Regions from separate parts of the Arthrobacter alpinus genome, predicted to be linked through region 2. Evidence: riboswitches for the same ligand, from Rfam matches in the RefSeq annotation. Region 2 holds a riboswitch; each other region holds the start of a gene.
The links. Region 2 has a riboswitch for S-adenosylmethionine ahead of AOC05_RS10550 (aminotransferase class V-fold PLP-dependent enzyme). Riboswitches for the same ligand answer to the same signal wherever they lie in the genome.

Region 1: it holds a riboswitch for S-adenosylmethionine, as region 2 does, so the genes downstream of both, AOC05_RS03395 (bifunctional o-acetylhomoserine/o-acetylserine sulfhydrylase) here and AOC05_RS10550 (aminotransferase class V-fold PLP-dependent enzyme) in region 2, are expected to answer to the same signal.
Region 3: it holds a riboswitch for S-adenosylmethionine, as region 2 does, so the genes downstream of both, AOC05_RS01840 (hypothetical protein) here and AOC05_RS10550 (aminotransferase class V-fold PLP-dependent enzyme) in region 2, are expected to answer to the same signal.

The regions. Positions count from the first base shown of each region.
Region 1 is NZ_CP012677.1:799,948-809,780, reverse strand. It holds gene AOC05_RS03430 (lactonase family protein) at 1-517, opposite strand, end outside; gene AOC05_RS03425 (RNA-binding S4 domain-containing protein) at 603-833, shown strand; gene AOC05_RS03420 (alpha/beta hydrolase) at 905-1,540, opposite strand; gene AOC05_RS03415 (SGNH/GDSL hydrolase family protein) at 1,731-2,510, shown strand; gene AOC05_RS03410 (MFS transporter) at 2,561-4,174, opposite strand; gene AOC05_RS19255 (hypothetical protein) at 4,638-4,814, shown strand; gene metX (homoserine O-acetyltransferase MetX) at 4,828-5,973, opposite strand; gene AOC05_RS03395 (bifunctional o-acetylhomoserine/o-acetylserine sulfhydrylase) at 6,039-7,355, opposite strand; SAM riboswitch class IV at 7,428-7,543, opposite strand; gene AOC05_RS03390 (Tex family protein) at 7,680-9,833, opposite strand, start outside.
Region 2 is NZ_CP012677.1:2,337,203-2,347,035, reverse strand. It holds gene AOC05_RS10560 (Nramp family divalent metal transporter) at 1-618, opposite strand, end outside; gene AOC05_RS10555 (class I SAM-dependent methyltransferase) at 705-1,466, opposite strand; gene AOC05_RS10550 (aminotransferase class V-fold PLP-dependent enzyme) at 1,542-2,936, opposite strand; SAM riboswitch class IV at 3,001-3,114, opposite strand; gene hisN (histidinol-phosphatase) at 3,259-4,071, opposite strand; gene AOC05_RS10540 (ribosome small subunit-dependent GTPase A) at 4,206-5,336, opposite strand; gene aroA (3-phosphoshikimate 1-carboxyvinyltransferase) at 5,341-6,645, opposite strand; gene AOC05_RS10530 (DoxX family protein) at 6,653-7,168, opposite strand; gene AOC05_RS10525 (sigma-70 family RNA polymerase sigma factor) at 7,387-8,100, shown strand; gene rsrA (mycothiol system anti-sigma-R factor) at 8,103-8,363, shown strand; gene AOC05_RS10515 (group III truncated hemoglobin) at 8,380-8,895, opposite strand; gene AOC05_RS10510 (hypothetical protein) at 8,901-9,368, opposite strand; gene AOC05_RS20805 (50S ribosomal protein bL37) at 9,471-9,545, opposite strand; gene AOC05_RS19790 (LPXTG cell wall anchor domain-containing protein) at 9,635-9,745, opposite strand; gene AOC05_RS20800 (hypothetical protein) at 9,750-9,833, opposite strand, start outside.
Region 3 is NZ_CP012677.1:426,358-436,190, forward strand. It holds gene AOC05_RS01810 (2Fe-2S iron-sulfur cluster-binding protein) at 1-548, shown strand, start outside; gene AOC05_RS01815 (sarcosine oxidase subunit gamma) at 541-1,179, shown strand; gene AOC05_RS01820 (L-serine ammonia-lyase) at 1,170-2,543, shown strand; gene purU (formyltetrahydrofolate deformylase) at 2,545-3,456, shown strand; gene AOC05_RS01830 (VIT1/CCC1 transporter family protein) at 3,557-4,651, opposite strand; gene AOC05_RS01835 (biotin/lipoyl-containing protein) at 4,851-5,081, shown strand; gene AOC05_RS01840 (hypothetical protein) at 5,101-5,403, opposite strand; SAM riboswitch class IV at 5,420-5,533, opposite strand; gene AOC05_RS01845 (sodium:solute symporter) at 5,621-7,120, opposite strand; gene AOC05_RS01850 (helix-turn-helix domain-containing protein) at 7,338-7,922, shown strand; gene AOC05_RS01855 (APC family permease) at 7,977-9,833, opposite strand, start outside.

The DNA.
Region 1 (9,833 bases), 1.5 Mb from region 2:
CCACCAGGGAATATTCATCCACCCTGTCGGCGCCCAGATCAGCCACTAACACCGTGCCCCACGGCGTCGCCGTGACTTGGTGGGCGTGGGAGGAATCCTGCCGCCGGCTGACGGGACCACTGCCCGGGTTGGACAGCAGCACAGAAGGGGTCGGCGTCGCACTCCCCCAACCGGCCACGGGGATGACGGCGGCGGTGCCCGAGGAATAGTTGGCGGCAACGACGCTCTCACCCACCACCATGAGGTGGCAGGGATCGGCGCCGCCGGACCAGGCCCGGCCCAAAAACCCCAGTGTTTCCGGGTCCAGGGCTGCCACGGAACCGTTGGCACCCTCCTCGACGGCGAACAGTTTGCCCGCCCCGACGGCCAAAAATGACGGGTTCGACACCCCGGAGCTCTGCGCCAGCAGCGGGCCGATCGTGGCGTCGGCGGCCAGGGCATAGCGGCGGATTCCCGGGCCCGTACCCGAGCCTTCCTCCGTGTAGGAGCTGACAAGGAGTTCGGGTGTGGCTGGCACGGGTGGTTCTCCGATCGGAGGGGCTATTGCCTCCACGCTACCGCCCCGGAGCGCCGCACGCCCTTCCATGCTGCACAATTAACATATGAGTTCACACGAGATCATTGACATCCCCATCCGCGACGACATGATCCGACTGGGCCAGCTACTCAAACTTGCCAGCCTGGTGGAGGACGGCGTGGAAGCGGCTGACCTCATCAAGAACGGCATGGTGAAGGTCAACGGCGAGATTGACGAGCGCCGCGGCAGCCAGTTGCACGACGGCGACACCGTCACCGTCAACGGCGAAACCGTCCGGATCAAAGCCAGAAAGTAACGCCTCAAGCACTGCAAAAGTGCGGCTGCGGGCACCCCAGCCGGGGTGCCCGCCGCCGTGCATAAATACCGTTACTTGAGCACCTTGTACTGCAGGAACTCGCTGACATGCGCCATTTCCTGGGCGTTGATGCCATGGAAAATCCCGGCATACAGGACCTTGGTCAGCTGCACGTGGGCACGCATCCAGGTGTTGGTGAACTCCACCGAGGCGGCTGGAATGACAGGGTCGGCTTGATCCCGGCCCCAGAACACCTCCGGCTTCGCGGCGGCCACGGCGGCGTCGTCAAAGTAGTCGTTGCCCTGGGCCTCCACCACAAAACCTGAAAGTCCGACGACGGCGGCGTAGTCCGCGGGCCGGTGGCGCAGCAGCGTTGTGGCCATGCACATGCCCTGCGAGAAGCCCAGTAAGGTGACCGATGTGTGGGCGGTGCGGACGCCGTCGAACCAGGCCTGAACGTGGCCGGCAGCTTCGGTGACGGAGTCAAGGGAGTAGGAGAGGTCCGTGCGCAGCGGGAACCAGGCATACCCGGGGCCGGCCTTTCCGGGAGCACGGATAGAGGCCACTGTGAAGTCGGCGGGAAGCTGGGCTGCCAGACCGAAAAGATCGGCCTCATCGGCGCCGTAGCCGTGGAACATGACCAGCAGGGGGGTGCCGGGGCGCTCGTTTTCGGGGCGGGACCAAAGGACTGTAGGGGTTTCACTCATGCCCCATCTTTTCATGGGCTGGGGCGGACACAGAATCATCGCCAGCCCATCACCGGCGAAGCCGTGGTGGCACAACCACCACTCTGGAGGGCAGGATGGGAGGGTGAATGAATTTACGGCACCCCGTCAGCAATCAACCACCGAGTCACCGCGGTTAGCGCCCCGCCACCCGTGGAACCGCTATGTGGCCATGGGTGACTCCTTCACCGAGGGGATTGGCGATCCCGAACCCAGCAGCCCGGGCGGTTACCGCGGCTGGGCGGACAGGGTCGCCGAGGAGCTCAGCCGCGACCAGGACGACTTCTGCTACGCCAACCTGGCCATTCGCGGCCGGCTCCTGGGTCAAATCCTGGGTGAACAACTGGAACCGGCACTGTCGCTCAAGCCCGACCTGATCAGCATCTCCGCCGGCGGCAACGACCTGATCCGGCCAGGCTCCGACCCTGACATCCTAGCCGAGTCGCTGGATGCGGCCGTCGCCACAATGACAGCGGCCGGCGCCACCGTGTTGTTGTTCAACGGCCCGGACATCCGCGACACCCCCGTGCTGGGCAAGGTGCGCGGGCGGGTGGCCATCTACAACGAGAACCTGCGCACCATCGCCGCACGGCACGACGCGATCGTGGCCGACATGTGGTCCCTGCGCCAGCTGAACGACCCGCAAATGTGGGCTGGCGACCGCCTACACTTCGCCCCGCTGGGCCACCACACCATCGCCATCATGGCCTTGAATGCGCTGAACGTCCCCCACACGCTCGTCCCGCGCCTGCCCACCCCGCTGCCCCCGCAGAGGTGGCAGACGGCGCGGGCGGGGGACCTGGTCTGGGCCAGAGAATTCTTGGTCCCGTGGGTGCTGCGCAGGCTGCGGCACCAGTCTTCCGGAGACGGCATCACACCCAAACGCCCCATCCCGGGGCCGGTCTTCGGGCCCGGGGTGCTGCCCGGGGTGCTGCCCGGGGCCAACGACTAGGCTCCGCCCGCGAGCCGGTTTTTCACAAATGCCGCACCCGTGCGCACTGCCTAGGCCCGATGGCGGGCCACGTGTTCGGCTGGGCTTTCTGCTGGGCGTGCCGCGGCCAGTTCGACTGGGGCTAGATCGACGGCGGCCCGTTCGACGTCGGCCAACGTGCCCTCCGGGGACTCTGCCAAGCCCGTGTGCTCCACGTTCAGGGACTGGCCCTGGCCCTTCCGCCGGAACAAGAGTGCAGCAAGGACCGCCCCGAAGGCGAAGAAGCCGGCCCCACACCAGTACGCGACCGTGTAGCTTTGGACGGCGGCTTGGGCGGCGATCTCCGCAGTCGGCGGCACATGCGCGGCCAGGTAGCTGGTGGCCGCCGTGGCAGCCAAGGTGTTTAGCAGTGCTGTACCGACGGAACCACCCACCTGCTGGCTCGTGTTGACCAGGGCCGAGGCGACGCCGGCAAACTCGCGGTCCACGCCGTAGGTGGCGGTCTGGATGGCCGCCGGCATGACCGCGCCAATGCCAAAACCGATGATCATCAGCGGCGGCAGGAGGTCACCGGCGTAGCTGCTGGTGAGGTTCAGGTGGGTCAGGTAGGCCATGCCCCCTGCGGAGAGGGCCATGCCGATGGGGACAATGATCTTGGGCCCGAACCGTGGCAAGAAGATGTTGGTGGACAGCTGCGCGGCCAGGACCAGCATCCCGATCATGGGCAGGAAGCCGATGCCCGTCTGGATCGGTGAATAGTTCAGGGACGTCTGGACGTAGTAGGTGACGAACAAAAAGATGCCAAACATGCCGGCACCGGCGATCAGGACCGAGGCGTAGGCGGCACCACGGTTGCGATCAAGCACAATGTGCAGCGGGAGGATCGGGTGCGCGGCGCGGCGCTGCCACAGCACGAACGCGACCATCAGCACCACCGCCGCGACGAGCATTCCCCACGTCGCCGGCGCATGCCAGCCGTCGGTTTCGGCATTGGAGAAGCCGTAGACCAGGCCGAACAAGGCGGCGCAGACCAACGCCGTGCCGGGGATGTCTAACTTGGGGCGGGGACCGTGAACGGTTGTGTGGCTGAGGAAGATGCTGGCGCCGATCACAGCGAAAACGGCGATGAAGACGTTGATATATAGGTTCCAGCGCCAGTTGAAATCTTCGGTGAGGAACCCTCCCAGCAGGAGCCCGAAGGCGCCGCCGGCTCCGGCAATGGCACCAAAGACGCCGAAGGCCCTGGCCCGTTCCTTGGGGATGGTGAACGTGGTGGTCAACACGGCCAGGGCCGTGGGCGCCAGCAGGGCACCGAACATTCCCTGGATGGCACGGGCCAGAACAAGCATGCCGAAGCTGCCTGCCGCGCCACCCAGCGCGGAGGCGCCGGCAAAACCGATCAGGCCGATGATGAAGGTCCGTTTTCTGCCCAGCAGGTCAGAGAGTCGACCGCCCAGCAGCAGCAGGCTGCCAAAGGCCAGCGAGTAGGCCGTGATCACCCACTGACGCTCCCCATCGGTGAACCCAAGATCCCGTTGCGCCGAGGGAAGCGCTATGTTCACCACCGTCGTATCCAGCACCACCATGAGTTGGGCGAGAGCTACAGTAGTCAGCGTCCACCAGCGCCGTGCAGTGACCGCCGGGGCACTGGCCCCGTCATGGGGAGCAGTTGGCATGTGCGTCATAAAGTGCACACTAGTGGCGGCTATGGAGTGATGGACAAGGTAAAGTCTGCGAATTTCCTGTCAATTTTCCGTGCCGCGAAACCCCAGCCGGCGATGGGGCCGCAACGTCGCAAACGCACCCACCAGCGTTCAGGCCAAGATCTGCTTTCAAGACTAAGATGGGAAGAAGCGCGAACATTCTGCGCTTCGAACTTAGAAGAGGTGTGTTGTGCTTAGTGTGCTCAACCTAGTGTCGGCCGGTGACGTGGCCGCGTCATCTTCGAGTTCTTTCTCGCTCCAGCCGTGGTTCATTTTCATCATCATCGGCTTGGCACTCTTTTCAAGTTTCGTCAGGGCCGCAGGCCGGAAGAAACGGGCACGGGACTCTAACCCGTATGGCCCGCCTTCTCCCACCGGACAGCCCGGCGTCGCACACCAGGCAAACCAGACCCCCTACTCAGGTACCCTGCTCAACGGTGTCCCGATGAAAAATTACGACAGTTCGCACGGGCACCAAACCACCGGGTTCGCCAACGAGCGGATGCGGGCCGAGGCCGAGCTCAAGCGCCAGCTGGACGCCCTCGACTCCGCCCGCCGCAGCGGCCAGGTCACGGCCGAACAGTACGCCATCCACCGCGAAGCGATCTTCAAGGCGTTCTAAGCGGCACCGGGGTCTACTGCGCGAAGAAGGACTCCCGCAGCAGATCCCCCACAGTCCCTACCTCGGTCAAGAACCCGTCGTGCCCAATGGCGGAGTCGATGTTGTGCACTTTTACGTCCCCGGGCAGGGCCGCGGCCAGTTCCTGTGACTGGGACGGGAAGTACAGCCTGTCGCTGCTAACGGCGGCAACAAGGAACTGCACCCCTTCGGTCCGGGTCAGGGCCTGCGTCAAGGTACCGCGGCCGCGCGTCACATCATGGCTCATCAGGGCCTCGGTGATGACAATGTAACTGTTGGCGTCAAAACGGCTCACCAGTTTGCGTGCTTGGTGGTCAAGATAGCTTTCCACCTGGTAGCGGCCGGCAAAGGAACCTCCCACCACCGGGCGAAGCCGCCCGAGGTGCAGCGGGTTTTCACCGTCCTGCGCGGCCCGCCCAAAGCGTTGTTCCATCTCCGTTTCGGAGCGGTAGGTGATGTGGGCGATCCGCCGGGCCAATCCCAAGCCCGAGGTGGGTGCTGCGCCGTCGTAGTAGTCCCCGCCGGCGAAATGGGGGTCCTGGCGGATGGCCAACACCTGGGCCTGCGAAAACGCTATCTGCTCGGCGGTGCTTGCCGCGCAGGAGGCCACCACCGCGCACCGTCGCACTCGTTCCGGGAACGTCACCGCCCATTCCAGCGCCCTGGCCCCGCCCATGGACCCGCCAATGACCGCGTGCCATGAGGTGATGCCGAGCCTGTCCGCCAACCGCGCCTCCGCCACCACGGAATCGCGGATGGTGACCAAGGGGAACCGGGAACCGTAAGGTGCACCGTCGGCGGCAATGCTGGAGGGTCCGGTGGTGCCGTAGCATCCGCCGAGCATGTTCGCCGCCACCACAAAGTACTTGTCCGTGTCGATGACCTCGCCCGGCCCAACCAGGCCCTCCCACCAACCGTCCTCCTCGGAGTCACCTCGGCTGACATGGGTGCTGCCGGTCAGCGCGTGCTGGATGAGCACTGCGTTGGTGCCTGCCGCGTTCAAAACACCCCAGCATTCAAACGCCAGGGTGACGGTCGGCAACTCCCCGCCCGCCTCCAGCTCAAGGGCGCCGATGTCCACGGAGCGCAGCACACCGCCGCCCTGTCCCACAGCCGCAGACCAGGGCGCACTGGCCGGAATTGGTGTTCCGGTTCCTGCCTCAGGGGAGCGCACATTCACCTCCGCCGCCGTCGGACTTACCGGTGTCACGCTGATTTTGCTGCGCGAAAACCGGCTTCAAGGTCGGCGATGATGTCCTCCACGCCTTCGAGGCCCACGGAGAGGCGCACCAGTCCGGGGCGAACTCCGGCGGCGAGCTGCTGCTCGGGTGAGAGTTGCGCGTGAGTGGTCGACGCCGGGTGGATCACCAGGGAGCGCACGTCACCGAGGTTGGCGACGTGCGAGTGCAGTTCCAGTCCGTCAACGAAACGCTTGCCAGCCTCCGCGCCGCCCACGATGTCAAAAGCGATGACTGCGCCGGTGCCCTTGGGGCCGTATTTGCGGCCCCGCTCAAACCACGGGCTGGACGGGATGCCGGCGTAAACCACGGATTCCACGTTCTGATTGTTTTCAAGCCACTGTGCCACTGTGACGGCGTTGCTGACGTGGCGTTCCATGCGCAGGCTCAGTGTCTCAATGCCCTGGGCGATGAGGAAGGCGTTAAACGGGGCAATGGCTGAGCCAAGGTCGCGCAGTAGCTGCACGCGGGCCTTGAGGACGTAGGCCAGATTCGCGCCCAGGGCACTGCCGACGCCAAGGTCTCGAGCGTAGACCAGACCGTTGTACGTCTCATCCGGGGTGTTGAAGCCGGGGAACTTTTCCGGGTCCGCTGCGAAGTCGAACTTGCCGCCGTCGACAATCACCCCGCCAATGGCCGTGCCGTGTCCGCCCAAGTATTTGGTGGCGGAGTGGATGACAATGTCCGCACCCCACTCTAGGGGGCGGATCAGGTACGGGGTGGCCAAGGTGTTGTCGACAATCAGCGGCACGCCTGCTTCATGGGCGATGGCGCTGATGTTTTCCAGGTCCAGCACGTCCTGGCGCGGGTTGGAGACGGTCTCGCCAAAGAACGCCTTGGTGTTCGGCTGGACGGCTGAGCGCCATTCATCCAAGTTGTCCGGGTCCGAGACAAAAGTGACGTCGATGCCCAGCTTCTTCAAGGTGTGCGCCAAGAGGTTGAACGTGCCGCCGTACACGCTGGGGCTGGAGACAATGTGATCCCCGGCCTGGGCCAGGTTCAAGATGGCGAAGGTGGTGGCGGCCTGGCCTGAGGAGAGCAGCAGGGCGCCGACGCCGCCTTCCAGGCTGGCGATGCGCTGCTCAACGGCATCCTGGGTGGGGTTGCCGAGGCGGGTGTAAATCGGTTCCAGTTCTGTCAGGGCAAACCGTGCCGCGGCGCTCTCGGTGGACGGGAACACAAAGGATGTTGTCTGGTAGATCGGCAGGGCGCGGGCACCGGTGGTGACATCCGGCTCCTGGCCTACGTGGATCTGACGGGTTTCAAATGACCAACCGTTACTCATGAATGGATTCCTTCACAGTAGAGGCCTGCAACAATGGCCCACCTTGGCCCCAAAGGGGAAGATGAGCCGTGCGGCCCGCGCTTGCACCGAAACCGGGCGGTTCGGTACCAGGTCTTCACCCGGGGCACCCCACCACGGTGGAGGGTTGCCGGTCAGCGAGCCGGGGCAAATCGCTGACACTCATGACCTATCTCCAGTGTGGAAGAAAGCTAGTGAGGGAGCAAGAATATGACGTGTTTATGACTTTTGGCGAATCACTGATTGAAATTTTGGGCAGAACCTGAGATATATCGAATTATTGACTGACGGGCTGGCGGTCCCGCCCTATTTTCCCAGACCTGCCCGGCGCAGGGCCTCGGCCATGGCCGTGTTGGCCGACGGCGGGGCTGTTGCCGCACGCGGTTGACGGGCTGGCTGGGCGCTAGGGCGAGACTGGCCGCCCGCCCGGGGTGGGGTGCGCGCCGACTTCCCGGAGCCGGCGTCGTTCCCCTTCCGCTCACCTGCCTCGCGGGTGCGGCCGGTGCCCGGCGCCGACGTGACCTGATCGTCAAGGCGCAAGGTGAGGGAAATCCGTTTGCGCTCGGGCTCCACCTCCAGGACCAAGACCCGGACCACCTGGCCGGATTTAACCACGGCATGCGGGTCGGAGACAAAGGAGTTGCTCAGGGCGGAGACGTGGACCAGCCCGTCCTGGTGCACGCCGATGTCAACGAACGCGCCAAAGGCCGCCACATTGGAGACCACCCCTTCCAGGATCATGCCGGGGCGAAGGTCGGTGATCTTCTCAATGCCTTCGGCGAACGTGGCGGTTTCAAAGCGGGGGCGGGGGTCGCGGCCGGGTTTTTGTAGCTCGGCCACAATGTCCTTGACGGTGGGCAGACCAAAGCTGCCATCGACAAACTCGCCCGGGTTGACGCTTGCGGCTGCACCCACCCCTCCGGAGATCTCGGCGGCCTGGGCACCCACGGAGGTGAGGATCTTCCGCGCCAGCCCATAGGCCTCCGGGTGGACGCTGGAGGCATCGAGAGGCTCCGAGCCGCCGGTGATGCGCAGGAACCCGGCGCATTGCTCGAAGGCCTTCGGGCCCAGCCGCGCCACCTTCAGCAGGTCCCGCCGCTTGCTGAACGGGCCGTGCTGGTTCCTGTGGGCCACAATGTTCTCGCTCAGTAACGGCCCCACCCCTGCCACCCGCGAGAGCAGCGCCGGGGAAGCCATGTTCAGGTCCACACCCACGGCGTTCACGCAGTCCTCGACGACGGCGTCCAGGGAGCGTTCCAGCTTGGCCGGGGTGAGGTCGTGCTGGTACTGGCCCACACCGATGGACTGGGGATCGATCTTGACGAGTTCAGCCAACGGGTCCTGCAGGCGGCGGGCGATCGAGACGGCCCCGCGCAAGGAGACGTCCATGCCGGGCAGTTCGGCGCTGGCCAGGGCCGACGCCGAGTAGACCGAGGCGCCGGCCTCGGAGACTACCAGTTTGGTCACCTTCATCTTGGGGTTGCTGTGCTTGAGTTCGGCCAGCAGTTCCGCGGCCAGCTTGTCGGTTTCCCGGCTCGCGGTCCCGTTGCCGATAGCCACCAGTTCCACCTGATGCTTGAGCGCCAACGCGTGCAGGGTGGCGAGGGCTTCATTCCATCGCTTGGCGGGGGCGTGCGGGTAAATCGTGTCGGTGGCGACCACCTTGCCGGTGCCGTCAACTACGGCCACCTTGGTGCCGGTGCGCAGGCCCGGGTCTAAGCCCAGGGTTGCCTTGTTTCCGGCCGGTGCCGCCAGCAGCACATCGCGCAGATTGGCGGCAAAGACGCGCACCGATTCCTCCTCGGCGCGTTGGAACATCCGGACCCGCAGGTCCACGGAAAGCCGGGTCAGGATGCGGGTGCGCCAGGCCAAGCGGGCACTTGTCATCAGCCAGGTGTCCGCAGCACGGCCGGACTCGCTGATGCCCAGGGAATGAGCCACGGCGTTTTCATAGGCGGCGCGGGCCTGCGCGTGCGCGTCGGCGTCGCGGGTGTTGGCCTCAGCCAAATCCAGTGTCAGCACGCCCTCCTTTTCGCCGCGCAGCAGGGCCAGAACCCTGTGACTGGGCAGCGTGTGGGGCGGTTGGGAAAAGTCAAAGTAGTCCTTGAACTTCTCACCCTCAGCGGTCTTGCCGGTTTTCACTTTCGAGCCCAGCCGGCCCGTCTTCCATAGCCGTTCCCGAAGCTCCCCCACCAGCGCCGCGTCCTGCCCTGCCCGCTCAATCAGGATGGCGCGGGCACCGGCCAGCGCATCGTCGGGGCTGGGCACGCCCTTGGCAGCGCTAACGTAGGCGTCGGCGGCCACGCCGGGGGTCAGTGCCGGGTTAGCCAGCAACACGTCGAGGAGAGGTTCCAGCCCAGCTTCACGGGCGGCGTCGGCCTTGGTTTTGCGGGTCGACTTGTACGGCAGGTAAAGGTCTTCCAGCTCCGATTTGGTGGCAGCGGCGTCAATGGCGGAGCG
Region 2 (9,833 bases):
CATGCCGGCGGCCAGCAAGATGCTGTCGGCGCCCTGGAACCGCGGCACCATGCCAGCCAACACTCCGGCCGGGTCTGGCGGGCTCAGGACCAACCCCGCCAGGAAACCCACGGTGATGATGACGAGCAAGAAGATGATGATGGATTCAAAATGGCGTTGGCCACGGCGGTTTTGCACCGTCAACAGGGCCATGGAGGCAATGCCCACGATCAGCCCGCCCAGCGGCAGCGGCACGCCGAACAGCAGGTTCAGCGCGATGGCGCCACCCACCACCTCGGCCAGATCGGTGGCCATCGCGACGAGCTCGGCTTGAACCCAGAATAGTCGCCGTCCGGAGGTGGAGAGTCGTTCGCCAAGAAGCTCCGGAAGGGATTTTCCGGTGACAAGGCCCAGTTTTGCCGACTGGTACTGGATCAGCATGGCCATGAAATTCGCGGCAACCAGCACCCACACCAGAAGATACCCGTAGGTGGCGCCGGAAGTGAGGTTTGCGGCCACGTTGCCAGGGTCCACGTAGGCGATGGCGGCGACGAATGCAGGCCCCAAGAGGAAGAACAGTCCACCCTTGCCTCGTCGTGCCGGTGCGGAGGTGACGTCCGTGGTCTCCAGCAATGCCATTCCCTTCCAGAATCCTAAATAGTTAATTTAGGCATACCGAAATTATAGCCGTGGCGGGGCTTTCCTGTCGAGGCGAGAGCGGGTGTTCACACCCTGGCCCGCCACGTCTGGGTGAAATAGGGCAGCTCGAGTTCTTCGCCCGGAGCATGGCCCAGATGCTCGAATAAGTACCAGCGAAGATTGCCCTGGACCTTGGCCCGGATGGTGTCGTTGGCTTTCAAATAGTAGCTACGGGATTTGACTAGCTCCAGCAGGTCCTCGGGCGTGGCTACCTGCATCCAGAGAGTTGCATGGCTTTGAAGGTCATGAAATTCGGGCCCCACGTCGGGGCGAAAGCCTGGCTTGTGGACGTCCCCTGCATGCATGATCCGGGCCAGCCGGTGCACCCACGGCACGCTGACATCGAGCTGGTTCCAGATGAGCCCAAGAATTCCGCCAGGGCGCAGCACGCGGGCAAGCTCCGTGCTGGCCAGCAATGGATCGCACCAGTGCCAGGCCTGCGCCACCACGGCCACGTCAACAGAATCCGCCGGCAGGTTAAGGTCCTCGGCCCGTCCCACCAGGGCCTGAACCTGTGGCAGCTTGTGCCGCAGTTGCTCGAGCATGTCCGTTGAAGGGTCGACGGCGGTCACCGCCCACCCGCGCCCTGTCAACAGTTGGGTGTACTTGCCGGTTCCGGCGCCGACGTCCAGTGCATCGCGGATATCGGCGCCGGCGCTAAGCCACTCCAATGACGCCAGCGGATAGCTTGGGCGGACATCGTCATAGTGTTTGCCGCCCGCCTGAAAAGCGTTGGCCATCTCTGTGCGCCGCGTGCTGTCAAAGACCGGTCCGCCCGTCCCCGCCATGCCACTCCTGAATAGTTGTGCCGTTTCCGCCGTCCACTCTACCGGGGTCCGGACAAGCTCGAGCTCCGGAGCACCTCAGTCGGTGGCGCAGGGGGCTGCGCCGGCGGTTCCGGGCGTGTTCGGCGCCCACGATGGAAAGGTGCGCGAATCGTTGGCGGGCACCCAGCGTCCGGCGTCCACTACATAGTCCCAGCCCAACCCGTTGCGCAGGAGGGCGCCCACGCCGTCGATCAGACGCTGCGCGTCCTCCAGCCGGGAGCCTAGACCAAAGCTGGCACGCAGCGACCCCGAGGCCAGGCCCAGGCGGCGCAGCGCCGGGTGGGCGCAGAACTTGCCGTCACGCACGCCCACGCCATGCTCGGCGGACAAGTAGGCGGCGACCAGTCCGGCGTCGTACCCGGCGATGGAGAAGTTCACTACGCCGATGGAACCGCACTCGGCGTAGGCGTCCGAGTCGGTGAAGAGCTGGTGGACCGTGACGCCGTCGAGCTCCTGAAGCCCGGATACCAGGTGGGAGCGCAGCTGCTGCTCGTGGTCGTGCCATTGATTCGCGTCCAACGCGCCGAGTACCTGGGCGGCCCTGGCCAAGGTGGCGGCGCCGAGTACGTTGGGGGAGCCGGCCTCATGCCGGGCCGGGCCCTGCGTCCACAGCACCGATTCCATCCGGACGTCCTTGACGGCGCCGCCGCCGGCCAGATGCGGTTTGCCTGTGTCCAGCCAATCGGAGCGGCCAACCAGCACCCCCGCACCAAAGGGTGCATAGAGCTTGTGCCCGGAGAACGCCACGTAGTCGATGCCGCTGGCTGCGATGTCGATGCGCCGGTGGGGTGCCAGCTGGGCCGCATCCACCACAATCCGGGCCCCGTACTTGTGGGCCAGGGCGGAAAATTCCGCCACAGGGAGCACTTCGCCTGTCACATTTGAGGCGCCCGTGATAGCCAGGAGCACCACATTTCCTGCCCGCAGCTGCGTCTCCACACGGGACAATGTGGCGGCGATGGTGTCACCTGCGACGACCGAACGGTGGGGCAGCGCCTGCCACGGCAGCAGGTTCGCGTGGTGCTCAATGTCCAGGTACAGGACCTCACCGTTGGCGTTGGAGTTGCTTTCCAGCAGGGTCTGCACGCAGCCAGCCAGGAGGTTCAGGGAATCGGTGGTGTTGCGGGTGAAGATGACGGTGTCATCGGGCCGGGCACCGAGAAAATTAGCCACAATGTGCCGTGCATTTTCATACACCGAGGTACTCACCTGTGAGGCGAATCCTGCGCCGCGGTGCACACTGGCGTAGTAGGGCAGAATCTGCGCCAAGTGCGCGGCCACATCCTCCACAGCCGGGGCCGACGCGGCGTAGTCCAGGTTGGCGTACCGGACACTAGCGCCGTGGATCAACGGGGCTTTGAGGTCGTTGCCCACCACGGGCAGCAACGGTGAACTGGCGAGGGAAATGTTTTCCAAGATGGCAGAACTCATGAGGCTTCCTTAAAGGAAGGATTCTTATCTGACCCCGCCGTCAAAAAAGCAGACAGAGCCAAAAAATCCGCGCTTGCCATGACCGCTCCGGCCAGGCCAGGTCGTCACCCGGGGCACCCCGCCGCGAAAGGAGGGTTGCCGGCCAGCAAACCGGGGTTTAGCGCTGGCACTCGTGACCTATGCAAAAAATAGTAGCCCAACGGCGGGCCCGACGCATTTGTTACGCCGGGTAACGGGCGGTGGTGACTACCGAGCAAAGGCAAAAAAAGTACGACGGCGGTGACCGCCGTCGTACTTAACTCACCTGTGCTTGATGAAAGGATTAGGCGAGGAGGTCATCCCAGCCCGGGTTCAAGCGGCGCAAGACCTCTGCGTGCAAAATGGAATTAGTGGCCAAGGCGTTGCCGCCGAAGGGTCCATCCACGCCCTCGAGCGAGGTGAAGCGTCCGCCGGCCTCGGTGATGATCGGTACCAGGGCGGCCATGTCATACAAGTTCAGCTCGGGCTCGCAGGCAATGTCAACGGCGCCTTCGGCAACCATGCAGTACGACCAAAAGTCGCCGTACGCGCGGGTGCGCCACACGTCGTCGGTGAGCCCCAGAAATTCCTCCCGGTTGCCGCGTTCGGCCCATCCGGTCAGCGAGGAGTAGGAAAGGGAAGCGTCGGAGAGCTCGGTGACGTTAGAGACTCGGATGCGGGTTGCGGCGGCCAGGGATTTGCCCATGTACGCTCCGGTGCCCTCGGCAGCCCACCACCGCTTGCCTAAAGCCGGCGCGCTGACAAGGCCCACCACCGGCCGGCCCTCGTCGACCAAGGCGATCAATGTGGCCCAGACCGGAACGCCGCGCACAAAATTCTTGGTGCCATCGATCGGGTCGATGATCCAACGCCGCGAGCCGTGGCCGCTGCTGCCAAACTCCTCACCGAGCACGGCATCGCGGGGACGGACCCGGGACAGCTGGCTACGGATGGACTCCTCGGCCGCCTTGTCTGCATCGGTCACAGGCGTCAGATCCGGCTTGGTCTCAACCTGCAGATCCAGGGCCTTGAAACGGGACATGGTCAGGGAATCGACGGTGTCGGCCAGGACATGGGCCAGGCGGAGGTCATCGTTGTACGTCTGTGGGGGCGTCATACTCACCACGTTATCGGTAGTTGGGGGACTAGGCTGGCTGGCACGCGGGCGGGGAACAGGCCGACGCGTCGGATAGTCGCCGGAAAAATGCCGGATCGCCTGCGGTGGCGAGTTGGCCAGGTCTCGACCGCCGGTCAGTCGATCTGGCCAAGTTCCTTGGCCTCGGCGCGCCCTTCGGTGCGGTCGCTGGTGCCCAGCAGGCGCCGCAGCGACGCCAGCCGTGCCGGCCCGGCGTCGCCGGCATGACCGGCGGCAACATACGGGTCCAGGCCACAGTTGACGGCGACGCTGTCATGCTTGCAACCGCGTTCGCAGTCGTCGGTACCTGGTTGCAGGTCGGGGAAGGCCGCCAAGATCCTGTCGGGGTTCACATGGGCCAGCCCGAAGGAGCGGATGCCCGGGGTGTCAATGATCCAGGAGCGGGGCTCGCCGTCCTTCAATCGCAGGGCCAGCGCCGAGGATGAGGTGTGCCGGCCGCGACCCGTCACGGCATTCACGCCGCCCGTGGCACGCTGGGAGCCGGTGAGCGCGTTGACCATAGTGGACTTGCCCACACCCGAGTGCCCGACCATGACGCTGACCTTGCCGTCAAGGAATTCCCGCAGCTGTTCGACGGCGCCGCCAGCCAAAAGGGCGGAGTCACCGTCGTCGCTGCGCGCGTCAATGGCGGAGGCGGCGTCTGCGGCGCCTGCGGAAGCAGTGCGGCTGATGATGACTGTCATCTCCAGGTGCTCGTAGTTGGCCAGCAGTTCGGCAGGGTCCTTGATGTCTGCCTTGGTGATCAGCAGAATCGGGGCGATGCCCGAATCGTAGGCGGCCACCAGGGCCCTGTCGATGAAACCCGTGCGCGGCTCGGGGTTGGCCGCGGCCACCACGATGACCAGCTGGTCAGCGTTGGCCACCACTACGCGCTCAATCGGGTCCGTGTCATCGGCGCTGCGGCGCAACAGTGTGCGGCGTTCCTCCACGCGCACCAGGCGTGCCAGGGTGTCCGGCTTGCCTGAGGTGTCACCCACCAGGGCTACGAAGTCGCCGGCCACCACGGGGGAGCGGCGCAGTTCGCGGGCCCTCGCGGCGATGAGTAGGCGCTCGGTGGGCAGGTCCTCGTCCACGATGCCGGTGTAACGGCCACGGTCCACCGTGATGATGCGTCCAATGACGGCGTCATCATGTGCCGGTCGGTCCTTGGTGCGTGGCCTGCTGCCCTTTTTGTTGGGCCTGACCCTGACATCTGATTCGTCCCAGGTGCTGTAATCGTTTGCCATCGGCCTACGCTTCGGTCACAGTGGTCTGGGCCACCATGTCGGCCCACATCTGCGGGAAGGCAGGCATGGTTTTGGCGGTGGTGGCGATATCTTCCACCGTGACGCCGGGCACGGCGAGCCCGATGATGGCACCGGCCGTGGCCATGCGGTGGTCCTCGTAGCTGTGGAACACCCCGCCGTGCAGCGGGGCGGGGTTGATGATCAGCCCGTCCGGAGTTTCGACGGCGTTCCCGCCCAGGGCGTTGATCTCGGCAACCAGCGCCGCGAGCCGGTCCGTCTCGTGTCCGCGCAGATGGGCGATGCCCCGCAGCCGAGACGGGCCCGTGGCTAGGGCGCAGAGGGCGGCCGCGGAGGGGGCAAGTTCGCTGGTGTCGGCAATGTCGACACCGAGAATTTCGGGCCCTCCCGTCACCGTCAAGACGCCGTCGTCCAGGCTGACGGTGGCACCGAACTGTGGCAGGATCTCACGCCACTTATCTCCGACTTGGGTGGTATTCAGCGGCCAGTTCGGGATCCGCACGGTGCCGCGCGAGGCCAGAGCGGCGGCCAGGAACGGGCCCGCGTTGGAGAGGTCCTGCTCCAGGACCACGTCAAAGGCCGCAATGGGACCCGGGGCAACTATCCAGTGCTTAGGGGTGGAGTCATCCACCGTGACACCCAGGGACCGCAGCACCTGAACCGTCATGGAAATATGGTCAACACTGGGCACCGATTCTCCGGTGTGCTCCAGGTGCAGGCCCTGCGTGAACCGGGCGGCCACCAACAAGATGGCCGAGATGAACTGTGAGGAGCCGGCGGCATCGATGGCCACATGGCCGCCACGAACAGTGCCGGTGCCGTGGACCGTGAACGGCATCAGCCCGTCGGCACCGTCACTGACCTTGACACCCAGACCCGCCAGGGCGGCCACAATGGGGGCCATGGGGCGCACCCTGGCGGCGGGGTCGCCGTCGAAGCTCACCTCCCCTGACAGCAGCGCGGCCAGCGGGGGGACAAAACGCATGACAGTCCCGGCTAGCCCGCAGTCGACGGACGCATCCACGCAATGGCCAGCGGGGATGGGGGTGACCACCAGATCCGGCACGGGTCCGCTCCCGGGTACTTCCTGGATCCCCGCGCCCAGGGCGCGCAGGGCCTGGATCATCAGATCGGAGTCCCTAGAGGCCAGGGGCGCGCGCAGCCGGCACACGCCGTCGGCCACGGCAGCCAGAACCAGGTACCTGTTGGTCAGCGATTTGGATGCCGGAATGGTGACGGTGGCGTCCAAGGGTGTTGCGGCAAACGGTGCGGGCCAAGGGGCGGATGTCATGGGGTGGTTACTGTCCTGTCACGTCGTGGGCGAGCGCACGAACGTTCTTGTCTGCGGTGTGGATCTTCTTGGTGGCGGTCTTCTTGCCGGACTCGATGAGCCGTTCGGCACGCCAGGCAAGGCCCGGGCGGCCTGCCGTGTCAACGCTGGCCAGCAGGGCCCCGCCCAGCAGCCCGATGTTCTTGGCTAGCTGGCTGCGGCGGTGTGATTTTCCCTCCTTGGTGTCCGTGGCGGCGCTGCGATACTCCACAACGGTGCCCAGCCCGGCCGTCATGGCCAGAACGACGGCGGCGGGACGGGAGAACTTTCCGGTGGCCACCAGCACGCCAGCACCCACCTGAACTCCAGCCAGGATCTTGGCTAGGGACTTCTCGCTGGTTTGTACCGGCAGTGCGGCAGAAATGCGGCTCAGGACGGGGGAGAGCTGCTCCGCCGTCTGGTCTGCATGACGCAGCCGTTCCAAACCGGAAAGGATGAAGGACGAGGCAAGCATGGGGCGGGCAAGTGCGCGAACTAGTGACAAGGTACGGCCTTTCGTTTAAGTGCTGTGAAACCTCTGGTGCTACGGGCGAACGTTTGAACCTTGTTCCAAGTCTCGCACTTTGAGACGTGGTTTGCGGAATATTCGACGGCGTTGCCGGGTTTGCATGTGTACAAACAGCGGCGCATAGCCCGACTTGGGAGGGTATGAACCTATGAGGAAAGGTGGCAATGCAGACACTGACAGTAGACTTCTCTGTAATGAACATTTCCGAGCCTGAGCAAGTCATTGAGTCCGACGCGCAACGACGCAGCGGCCTTTCCCGCGAGGTTGCGGCAACGGTGAATACCGATGTGGATACCGTAGATGTTGCCACCGAGACGGTGGAGGCCCGCCGTATCCGTTTTGAACGTGACGCCATGCAATACGTTGACCAGTTATATTCGGCAGCCATGCGCATGGCACGCAATCCCAGCGACGCCGAGGACCTGGTGCAAGAGGCCTACACTAAAGCCTTTTCGGCTTTTCACCAATACAAGCCCGGCACCAATCTCAAGGCGTGGCTGTACAGGATTTTGACCAACACGTACATCAACTTGTACCGCAAACGTCAGCGTGAGCCACTGCAGTCCAATGCTGATTCCGTTGAGGATTGGCAGCTGGCACGTGCCGAGTCGCACACCTCCAGGGGCCTGCGGTCCGCCGAGACTGAGGCCCTGGATCACCTGCCGGACTCCGATGTGAAGAGCGCGTTGCAGGCCATCCCGGAGGAGTTCCGGCTGGCAGTGTATTTTGCCGACGTCGAAGGTTATGCGTACAAGGAAATTTCAGAGATCATGAACACCCCTATCGGGACCGTGATGTCACGGTTGCACCGAGGGCGGAAGCTTTTGCGGGACATGCTGGGCGAATATGCTGTGGAACGCGGATATGCCAATGGCACCGCGAACGAACTTAAGGAAACGGAGAAATAACGATGGGCGACTGCCAGAGCCTGGGTGATTGCGACGACGAACGCATCGCCCGAATTTATGAATACCTCGACGGGGCGCTGTCCCGTGCGGACCTTACGGAGATCAAGACGCACCTGGACGGATGCGCCGACTGCTCCCAGGAATACGACCTCGAGTGCGTGATCCGGACAGTGGTGAAGCGTTCGTGTAAAGAAGCGGCCCCCGAGACGCTCAAGGCGGCAATTTTGGCCCGCCTGCATGCGGGTAGGCCCGCGGGAGTTTAGCCTTCTGGTGGGCCCTCTAGCCCTCGGGCAGCCGCATCGAAATGGTGCGGTGCTGGCTTGCAGCCCGGCCCGTCACCCGGCGATGCAAGGATCCGGCGATCAGGTGTGCCTGGACCTTAGCCATCTCCGCCTTTTCGCCGCTAAAGAGTTCATCAACAGTGGTGCTCCACAACTGCAACCAACGGTTGAAATGAGCCAGTGTCAGGGGCTCCTTGACATGGATGTCGACGTGGATCTTCAGCGCATTCCTGCTGTAAAGGCCCGCCTTGAACAGCACTGTCTGCCAAAAGTCGGCCATGATGGGCATATGCCTGACCAGGTCCATGTGCACCACCTCCGTGAAGATGGGGCCGATGAGCGGGTCGGCAAACGCTCGCGTGTAAAAAGTTTCCACGAGCGTGAGGATGTCTTCCCGGGTGGCAATATCAGGACGGGTCGCGGCGCTGTCCTGGTGCGTAGGCTGGTAGGCGTTCAAGTGCGACGCCGTTCTACCGGATTTTAGGTGCTGGCTGGCCTGTGCCGAGATGCCCATGGGAGCTAGGCTGCCACAGCCAGCACGATGAGGATGCCGGCTATGGGCAGGGCAAGAACTTTCAGCCCCTCGGACGCGATGTAGGCGATGTGCATGGCGGTGCCGATCTTGGCTTTCACGGGAGCGGCGCCGTCGTGCGTCACCGCAGTCTGGGCCAGGGCCTTGGTCCGCTGGCCCATGGCCGGGCGCAAGACCAGCATTTGCAGCCCCAAGGCCGCGATGGACAGAATCAGCAACGCGCCAGCCATCGCGCTGACCAGCTCACCAGCGAAGAGCCAGGCCGCCACAATTGCTGCGGCCAGTAAGGCCTCCACATAGTTCAGCGCCGTGAAGACTAGCCGGCCAATACCCACGCCCAGCGCGTGCGTCATTCCCGGTGCACGGAACTTCAACGGCGTCTCAATGAAGGAAATGGCCACGATCATGCCAAACCAGACGAACGGCAGCATGGTCAGCAGTACCAGGGCAAACATGTCTACGGCTTTCTGTGGAGGAATTTCACTTCCACTCTATCCACAACGCAAAGGCCCGTCCCACCATCATGGCGGAACGGGCCTTTGCGCGTAAGTCAAGACTTATGCGTTGGGGCGCTTACCGTGGTTTGCGCCGCTACCCTTACGGTCCCGACGCTTGCGTGAACGCTTTGACATGGCTGCCTCCAATCATTGAAAAGATCCGAATAAGATCTGCCCCCAAGTATCCCATAACTGAAGGTTGCGCACCTAACCGGGGCGGATTTCTACAGCTGGTTCCAGCGGCGCAAGAACACCAAGGCCCCTGAACCAAGTACCAGCAGGAGAATCCCGCCGCCCAGCCATGCGGCGGTGTTGTTGGCGCCGGTGGCAGCCAACTTCTCATCCGTTGAACCTTGGGGGAACTGCCTTGAGCACTGTGGTGATGGTGGCACCCACAAAGCCTGCGGCGGTGTCGTCTGTCGG
Region 3 (9,833 bases), 1.9 Mb from region 2:
ACGTCCCGGCCTGGTACGGACTCTCGACCTGGGAGGACGTGACGGCGGCGGGGGAGGAATTCAACATCACCCCGTACGGCACCGAAACCATGCACGTGCTCCGTGCCGAAAAGGGCTACCCGATCGTCGGCCAAGACACCGACGGCACTGTCACCCCGCAGGATGCGGGCATGGACTGGGTGGTTTCCAAGGCCAAGGACTTCATCGGCAAGCGATCCTACCAGCGCGCCGGCGCCGTCCGGGAGGGCCGCAAACACTTGGTCAGCGTGCTGCCGGTGGACGGTTCCATCCGCCTGCCGGAGGGCACGCAGCTGGTGGCGGCCGGGGTCAGCGTGAACCCCGCCTACGGGCCCGTGCCCATGCAGGGATTCGTCACTTCCAGCTACCACAGCGCCGCCCTGGGACGGTCCTTCGGGCTGGCCATGATTAAGGACGGACGCAACCGGATCGGTGAACGCCTCATCGCTGCCGTCGGGTCCGAGCTGGTGGACGTGGTTGTTGGGGAAACAGTACTTTTTGATGCCGAAGGGAAGCGCCGAGATGGTTAACACAGCAGCAAACGCAAATGTACAGGCACTGCGACGGAGCCCGGCTGCGCACCTATGGACGGACTTCGAGGTGGCCGTAGTGGTGGGGGAGTACGGGGTTGCCTTGCGCGAAATCCCGTTCCAGCGGATGGTCGGGATCCGCGTGGACCCCCTGTCCGAGGCTGGGCAGCGGATCGGTGCGCGGACGGGCGGGTTGCCCGCCAGTTGCGGGCAGGTCACGGCCGGGCCGGGCGGGGTGAATACCCTGTGGCTGGGGCCGGACGAGTTCCTCACCATCGCCCCCGACGACGGCGGCGCGGACGGTGGCGGGCTGGCCGCCAGCCTCGTTGAGGCACTGGGTGACGGTGCCGGGCAGGCCATCGAGCTCTCCAGCAACCGCACCACCTTCGAGCTGGCTGGGCCCAGCGCCCGGGCCGTGCTCGAGAAGAGTTGCGCGGCTGACCTGCACCCGCGCTCCTTCGCTACCGGCACCGCCATCACCACGGAAATCGGCAAGATCCCCACCATCTTGTGGAAGACCGGCGATGACGCGTTCTTGATATTCCCGAGGGCTTCTTTTGCCGACTACCTGGGACGCTGGCTGTTGGACGGCATGCGGGAATTTGCCGCAGGGAACACGTCATGGCACTAAGCGTCCTGGACCTGTTCTCCGTCGGCATCGGGCCCTCCTCTTCCCACACTGTGGGCCCGATGCGTGCGGCGAAGCGTTTTGCCGACGGACTTAAGCGTGACGGCGTACTCACCGGTGTGGTCCGCATTGAGGCCCAGCTATTCGGCTCGCTCGGCGCCACGGGCCGCGGCCACGGCTCGGACAAAGCCGTGGTGCTGGGGCTGCAGGGGCAGGACCCGGAAACTGTAGACACCGCCACAGCCGACGACCAGGTTGCAGCGGCGGCGCTGGATGCGCAGCTGATGCTCGGGGGCCGGCACCGCGTGGACTTCAACTACGAGAAGGATGTGGTGCTGCACCGGCGCAAGTCGCTGCCGGCCCACCCCAACGGCATGACGTTCCGGGCGCTGGACCACGCCGGTGCGGCGGTGCGCGAACGCACGTACTACTCCGTGGGCGGCGGCTTTGTGGTGGACGAAGAGGCTGTGGGGGCGGACCGGGTGGTCATGGACGAAACCGTCCTGCCGCACCCGTTCAGCACCGCCGACGAGCTTCTGGCCATCTGCGCCCGGGAGGGCATGAGCATCTCCGAGGTCATGATCTCCAATGAACTGGTGTGGCATTCGGAGGAGGAATTGCGGGCCAAGCTGCTGAACATTTGGGCCGTCATGCAGGCTTGCGTGGCCAACGGTTGCGCCGCCGAGGGCATCCTGCCCGGCGGGCTGAGGGTGACGCGCCGTGCGCCAGGGCTTTTCCGCACGCTGCAGGCGCCCGAGGACGCCTCGGACCCCCTGCGAGCCATGGAGTGGGTCAATCTCTTCGCCCTGGCAGTCAATGAGGAAAACGCTGCGGGCGGGCGCATTGTCACCGCCCCCACCAACGGGGCTGCCGGCATTATCCCGGCCGTGCTGCACTATTACATGAAGTTTGTGCCGGGTGCCAACGACGACGGCGTCGTGAAGTTCTTGTTGACGGCCGCGGCCATCGGCATGCTCTTCAAGCTCAACGCCTCCATCTCCGGCGCCGAGGTGGGCTGCCAGGGCGAGGTGGGCTCGGCGTGTTCCATGGCCGCCGGCGCCCTGTGCGAGCTACTGGGTGGAACACCCGTGCAGGCCGAGAACGCCGCGGAAATCGGCATTGAGCACAATCTGGGCCTGACCTGCGACCCCGTGGGCGGGCTGGTGCAGATCCCGTGCATTGAACGCAATGCGATCGCCAGCGTCAAGGCGATCAATGCCGCACGGCTGGCCCTGCACGGGGACGGCAGCCAGAAAGTTTCATTGGACAAGGCGATCAAGACCATGAGGGAAACAGGTGCCGACATGATGAGCAAATACAAGGAAACCTCCCGCGGGGGCCTAGCCGTGAATGTGATCGAGTGCTGACATGGACACTTTGGTAGAGCCGGTTGAAACGGCCCAATATGTGCTCACGCTGGATTGCCCGGACGGTCCCGGGATCGTCCACCAGGTTTCCGGCGTTTTGTTGGGGCAGGGCGCGGACATCATCGACGTGCGTCAGTTCAGTGACCGTCAGCACCTGAGGGTGGTGGCCGGGGCGCCGGAACCGGACGGCCGCTTCTTCATGCGGCTGCACTTTGAGGCGCCGGCTGGGGAGCTGACCCAGGATGCGCTGCGTGCGGCGCTGGAACCGGTGGCGAAACAGCACGGCATGCGTTGGGAGCTGCGCCCGCACGGCGCCAAGCGGCGGGTGTTGATCATGGTCTCCAAGTTTGAGCATTGCCTCAACGACCTGCTGTTCCGCACCCGCACAGGGGAGTTGCCGGTGGAGGTGGTGGCTGTGGTTTCCAACCATCCAGACCATCAGCGGCTGGCGGAGTGGCACGGCATCGCCTTCTTCCACGTACCCGTCACCGCCGACACCAAACCACAGGCGGAGGCGCGGCTGATGGAGCTGGTGGACCAGTTCGACGTCGAACTGGTGGTGCTGGCCCGCTACATGCAAGTCCTCAGCGACGGGCTCACCCGCCACCTGGAGGGACGCGCCATCAACATCCATCACTCGTTCCTGCCCAGCTTCAAAGGCGCCAAGCCCTACCATCAGGCCTATGCGCGCGGTGTGAAGACCGTTGGGGCCACGGCGCACTACGTCAACAGTGAACTGGATGAGGGGCCCATCATCTCCCAGCAGGTGGTCGAGGTGGACCACACTTTCGGTCCGGAGGATCTGGTGGCTGCCGGGCGGGACACCGAATGCAAGGCACTCAGCAACGCCGTGCGCTGGCATTGCGAGGGCCGGGTGATAGTCCAGGGGAACAGGACCATCGTGCTGCGCTAGCGCGGAGAACCTTCCGCTATGCGCAGGACCCGCCCGGATTTCGGCGCAACTTGTCCAGTGGCGCCAAACTCGTCGCGAGTCGTACGCATGATGGATGGTCCTAGCCGCCCACGATCCCGCCAAAAGCCAGCCCGAGCAGATACGTTGCCGCCGCTGCACCCATGCCGATACCCAGCTGGCGCAGTCCCCGCCACAGCGGTGAGGCGCCTGAGAGCAATCCGACGACGGCGCCAGTCCCCATCAGCGTCAGGCCCACCAACACACAGGCCAGGACTAGGGCGCTCACCCCCGTCATGCCAAACACAAACGGCAGGATGGGGATGATGGCGCCGGAGGCAAAGAAGCAGAAGCTGGAGGTGGCGGCGCCCCAAGCAGTGCCGAGGGTTTCGTGGTCGTCCGCGGACTTGAACTCGTCGGGGCGCAGGGACAGGCTGGGATCACAGTCGCAGGTGAAGCCACCCATGCGCTCGGCCGCACGGTGTTCGGCTGCTTCGCGGGACATGCCACGGGCCAGGTACACCAGCACCAGCTCGTTGTTCTCCAGATCCAGCGACGGAGCTGCGGACAGGGTGATCTGGGTGGGTTGGGAGGCGTCCAGGAGTTCACGCTGGGACCGCACAGAAACAAATTCGCCCGCCCCCATGGACAAGGCGCCAGCCAGGAGCCCCGCCACACCGCTGAATAAAACCACCTGGCTGCCCACGCCCGTGGCCGCCATGCCCACGACGAGGGAGAGGTTGCTGACCAGTCCGTCATTGGCGCCAAAAACCGCCGCCCGGAACGATCCGGAGAGACGGATGCGCCCCCGCGTGGCCAGGCCTCGGACCACCTCTTCGTGGATCGATTCGTCGGCGGCCATGGCGTCGGTGGCGTCGGCGTCGGTGGCATAGGGGGAGCGGGATTCCGAGCGTTGGGCCAGGGCCAGCACAAAGACGGAACCGAAGCACCGGGCCAGCAGGCCCAGCAACTGATTGCGGGCGGACGCGGCCACCGGCGGCTCGGCGTGCTCGCCCAGAAGGTTCAACCAATGCTTTTCGTGGCGGCCCTCCGCCTGCGCCAGGGCCAGCAAGATGGCTTTTTCCTCGCCCTCGCGGCGTTTGGCCAGGTCGCGGTAAACGGCGGCTTCGGCCCGTTCGTCGGCCAGATATTGGCGCCAGCGACTGATTTCTACGGGGGTGGGAATGCGTTCTGGCACAGTAGGGAACTCCTCAAGTAAGCCATTACTGTAGCGCGTATTGGTGGCAATTTCCGGCCGGTGATCCTTGAAAAATAGTTTCGGCCTACCGCACTTTCGCCCGGCTAGCCACGGAGAAAAGGACGTGCGCAAAAAGGGTGCGGATATGCTGGGAATCACGCAGCGTTGGCGGCCACGGATCGGAAGCAGGTCAGTGAAAATGGTTGAGGTGCTTTTCCCGATGATGACCGGGGACCCGCAGGACCAAGGCGTGCTGACCCTGTGGCTGGTGCCCGACGGCGACGCCGTGCGCCCCTACCAGGTGCTGGCCGAGGTCACCATCGACAAGTTCGACGCCGAAATCAACGCCCCCGCCGCGGGCGTGCTCACGTGGCACGTCCAAGAAGGTGACGAGGTGGCGCAGGGCGCCGTTATTGCCACCATCGCCTAGCCGCCGGGGTTGCGCCGGCCTAGTACTTTTCGAGTTTGAAGCCCAGGCTGCGGCTCTCCCGTGAACCGGTCTGCGCCATGGTGACCACCAGCGTGCCGATTTCCGGTACCCAGCGGGCGGCACGCACCGCCGCCGCCAGCGCGTCCACCAGCAGTGCCGGTGCGGCGCAGAAGTAGCTGTGGTGACCCCTGGGGGTGAAAAAGGTGACGGCGCCCAAATTCACATCCACGGCCGGCAGAACGGGGATGCCGGCTGAGGGTGGGGCCGTGCGGGGAGCGGCGTTGTGAGAAGAGCGGCTACGGTCTGCGGAAATAGTTGCCATGATCAAACCTTTGATGGGGGTGCTCTTACCCGCGGATCCAGTCACCGCAGGTCACTTCCTCATCCGAGCCACCCTGTGAACATGGGGTTGGCGTGCGACCAGTCGGAGCTTGGCATCGCATCTCGTGAAGCTGGTTTCCACCGTAGCGCTTTAAAGTACGACGGCGGTTGATGACGTAATTTATTACGTCACCAACCGCCGTCCTACGTTGGTCGAACTACACGGTGGTGCTGTTCTTGCCCGTCATGACGGTGTCGATATCATCTGAATTGGAATCAGTGGCAGCCGCTGCGAGGCGGTCGTCCCAAATCTTGCGGATGTTCGCGGGCGTTGCCGGGGTCAGTAGGGAGACCGCGATGTAGACCACCAGCGAGGCGAGCAGGCCAAAGTAGATCGGCTCGTTGGCGTAGATGCCATCGGCGCTGGGGATCACGCCGGTGGCGTACAGCACCAGCAGGGCGATGGTCAGCAGGCTGCCAACCACCATGGACCAGGCGGCGCCAAGTCCGTTGCCACGCTTCCACACCAGGCCGCCGATGATGGACACCAGCAAACCGCCAACCAGGATGTCGTAGGCGATGGTCAGGGCGAACACCACGTCGTTGACAACAATGGAAATCAGGACCACTAGGAGCCCCAGGCCCAGCACGTACCAGCGGTTGGCGTTGACGTCATGCTCGGGGTTGGAGCTGTCTGAGGTGTCGATGGTTTTGCCGAACCAGCTGGCCACGAACGGGACAACGTCCTTGCGGGCCACGGTGGCGGCGGCAATCAGGGAACCCGATGCGGTGGACATCATGGCGGCCACGGCGGCGGCCATGACGATCCCACCAATGCCGATGGGCAGCAGGTGGGTGGCCACTTCGGCGTAGACGACGTCCTTGCCCAGGTTGGCGACGTCGATGGTGGGCAGAGCTACCTTGGCGGCCAGTCCGATCAGGGCGCCGGCCACGCCATACAGGATGCAGTAGATGCCGGCGGTGGCGCCGCCCCAGCGGGCCACCTGTGGGTCGCGGGCGGTGAAGACACGCTGCCAGATGTCCTGGCCAATCAGCAGGCCCAGGGTGTAGACCACGAAGTAGGTGATGATGGTCTGGATGCCGATGCCGTCCCACGCGAAGAAGCTGGCGTCAACGCGTTCCTTGATGCCGTCGATGCCACCGGCGGCGTTCCACGCGAACGGGAGCATGAGGAAGAAGATGCCCACGGTCTTGATCACGAACTGCACCTGGTCGGCCAGGGTGATGGACCACATGCCGCCAACGGTGGAGTAGATGAGCACAATGGCCCCACCCACGGCAATGGCCAGCCAGCGGTCCCAGCCGAACAGCACCACAAAGATGGTGGCGTAGGCGCCGGTGGAAGTTGCCGAGATCATGATCGTGTAGGCGAGCATGACGATGCCCGACATCTTGGTGGTCTCCTTGCCGTAGCGCAGGCTCAGCATTTGGGAGACCGTGTAGATCTTCAGCTTTTGGATGGTGGGGGCAAACAGCAGGCTCAGCAGCAGTACCCCGATGCCAATAGCAACCACCAGCCACATGCCTGAAATGCCGAACTTGTAGCCTAGCCCCACGCCTCCCACGGTGGAGGCTCCACCGAGGACGACGGCGGCCATGGTGCCGGTGTAGAGGAAGGGGCCAAGGCGTCGGCCGGCCACGAGGAAGTCACTATTGTTCTTGGTTCGGGACTTGCCCCACCAGCCGAAGGCCAGCATGGCCACCAAGTAAATGACGACTATTGCAATGTTCAATGTCACGTAGTGCTCCAAGGTGCTGTGAGGGGGATTCCCCAAAAAAATTGCCTGGTAGGCAACATCTGTTGTCCAATAGGCTAAACTGTGATTGAGGTAACAGTCAAAAAATCGAAGTGTGTGTGATGCCCGTATAGAGTCACGGTGGGCGCATCAGGCCCGCAACCAAGAAGGAGCGAGAATGAAAGCGTTGCCCGTAGAGCCTAGTACGGCACCGGTGGCCATAGGATCCCGAATTCGGGCAGCGCGCCAGTCCCAGCGACTCACTATTGAGCATGTGGCAGATGCGACCGGCCTGACCAAGGGGTTTCTTAGCCGGGTGGAACGCGATCTAACCTCACCAAGTGTGGCGTCTTTGGTGACATTGTGCCAAGTTCTCTCCATCTCCATCGGGGACCTCTTTGCCGTCCCCGAGACGCACTTCACCCCTGCCGGCGAGGGACCGCGCATCTCCCTAGGCGGCGACGGGATCGTGGAGCGGCTGCTCACGGCCAGGTCCGAGCGCCGGCTTCAGATCCTCTCGGCCACCATTGCCCCGTTTGGGCGAGGCGAATCCGAGCTTTACGCCGTGGACTGCGACGTGGACGTGCTGCACATCATCAGCGGTGAGCTGACTCTGATCATGACAGCGGAATCCTATGACTTGCAGGCAGGGGACACGCTCTCCTTTTCAGGACGCGAACCACACTCCTGGGAAAACCGCTACGGCACCCCCGTCGAGGCGCTGTGGATCCTGGTTCCTGCAGCCTCCGGTCCGGGAGGCTAGCGGAGCCGGGTGCGCTCGGAGCCGGGCGCGCACGGAAAGTGCGCCCTCGCGGGGTTAGCCGACGTGAACCCAGGGGCGCTTGGTGAGGTCCGGCTCGGCCTCGCGCAACACTTCCCGAGTGACGGGGGCGATCTCGCCTTCGCCAAAGAACAGGAACTTGAGCAGGTTGTAGATCGGGTTCCCTTCGTTCCACCGGAAGTAAATGTGCGGGATCAGGCCCGTGGCGTCGCGGACGTGCAACAGCACCGCGGCAATCGTGTTGGGCACATTGGAGCCGTGGACCTCCAGGATCTTGTAGCCGTGGCGCATCACGCCACGGATCTCCAGTGCCGTTTCAAAGTCGGAGGAATCATCGACAATGACCTCCATGAACAGCACGTCGCGGGGATCCCCCATCGCGTTGACCGCCACCGCGTGGTTGAGTTTGCGGCGGTAGGCTGCGGCGTTGCGGGTCTTGGGGTCGTGGGAGATGATCCTGATGGTGCCCTCGTCCACGGATGCCACAAAGTTCATGGCGGCCTCGTCCATGCGGATGTAGGTGGCCCGCAGTTCGAAGGCCCGGCGCATGCGCGAGAGCAGGCTGACCACCACGATCCCCAGGATGAAAAGCAGGGCGATCTTCAGCCCGTCGGGGCGCTCGATCGAGTTCGCCACGGTGGTGTAGAGGAAGGCCAGCGACACAGCGCCAAAGCCGATGGTTTGCGCCCGCTGCTTTTTTCGCCGGGCGGAGAGCGTGACGGCGATGGCCGCCGAGGTGATGAGCACCAGTACGCCGGTGGCATACGCACCGCCCTGGGCGTCGACGTCGGCCTTGAAGACCAGTGTGATGATGACGGCGATGACGGTGAATACCAGGACCAGCGGGCGCACGGCGCCGGCCCAGGCTGGGGCCATGCCAAAGCGCGGCAAGTAACGCGGGACCAGGTTTAGCAGACCGGCCATAGCTGAGGCTCCGGCAAACCACAGGATGGCGATGGTGCTGACGTCGTACGCGGTGCCGAAGCCTTCGCCGAGCAGTTGGTGGGCTAGATAGGCAAGGGCGCGGCCGTTGGCGGCGCCGCCTGGCTGGAATTCTGCGGCCGGGATCAAAATGGTGGTGGCCAGGGACGAGGTGATCAAGAACGTGCTCATGATCAGCGCCGCCGTAGTCAGCAGACGCTGGGCGCCCTTGATACGACCCTCGGGATTGGCCTCGGTGTCACTGGGGCGGCCCTTGATCTGCGGCATGACGGCCACACCGGTCTCAAAACCGGACAGGCCCAGGGCCAGGCGGGGAAAGACCAGCAGCGCCACGGCCACCACCATGACTGGACTGCCGTGCTGGGTGGTCAGTGCGGTCCACCAGTCGGCCGTCAGCAGCGGACTGCCCACCACATGCACCAGCGAAACGCCGATCACCACCAGATTCAGGGTCAGGAAAATGCCCACCAGGACCACGGCAATACCGATGGCCTCCTTGAACCCGCGCAGGAATACTGCGGCCAGCGCGGCAATCAGGACCAGGGTGATAATGACGTTCTGGCCATCAAGGAACTTCGGGGCAAACGGGTTTTCCAACACATGCGCGGTGGCATCGGCGGCAGACAAGGTGATGGTGATCATGAAGTCGGTCGCGGCGAAACCCAGCAGGGCCAGCACGAACAGCTTCCCCCACCACTTCGGCAGGAGGCGTTCGAGCATGGCGATGGAGCCGGCGCCGTGCGGGCTTTCGCGCGCCACGCGCTTGTAGACCGGAAGGGCGCCAAAAAGTGTGACCAGGACCAGCACGATGGTGGCAAGGGGGGCCATGACCCCGGCGGCCAGGGCGGCGATGGCCGGCTGGTAGCCAAGGGTTGAGAAGTAATCCAGCCCCGTCAGGCACATGACCCGCCACCAGGAGTGGGGTTTGTCGGCTGGGGACGGTTTTCCGTG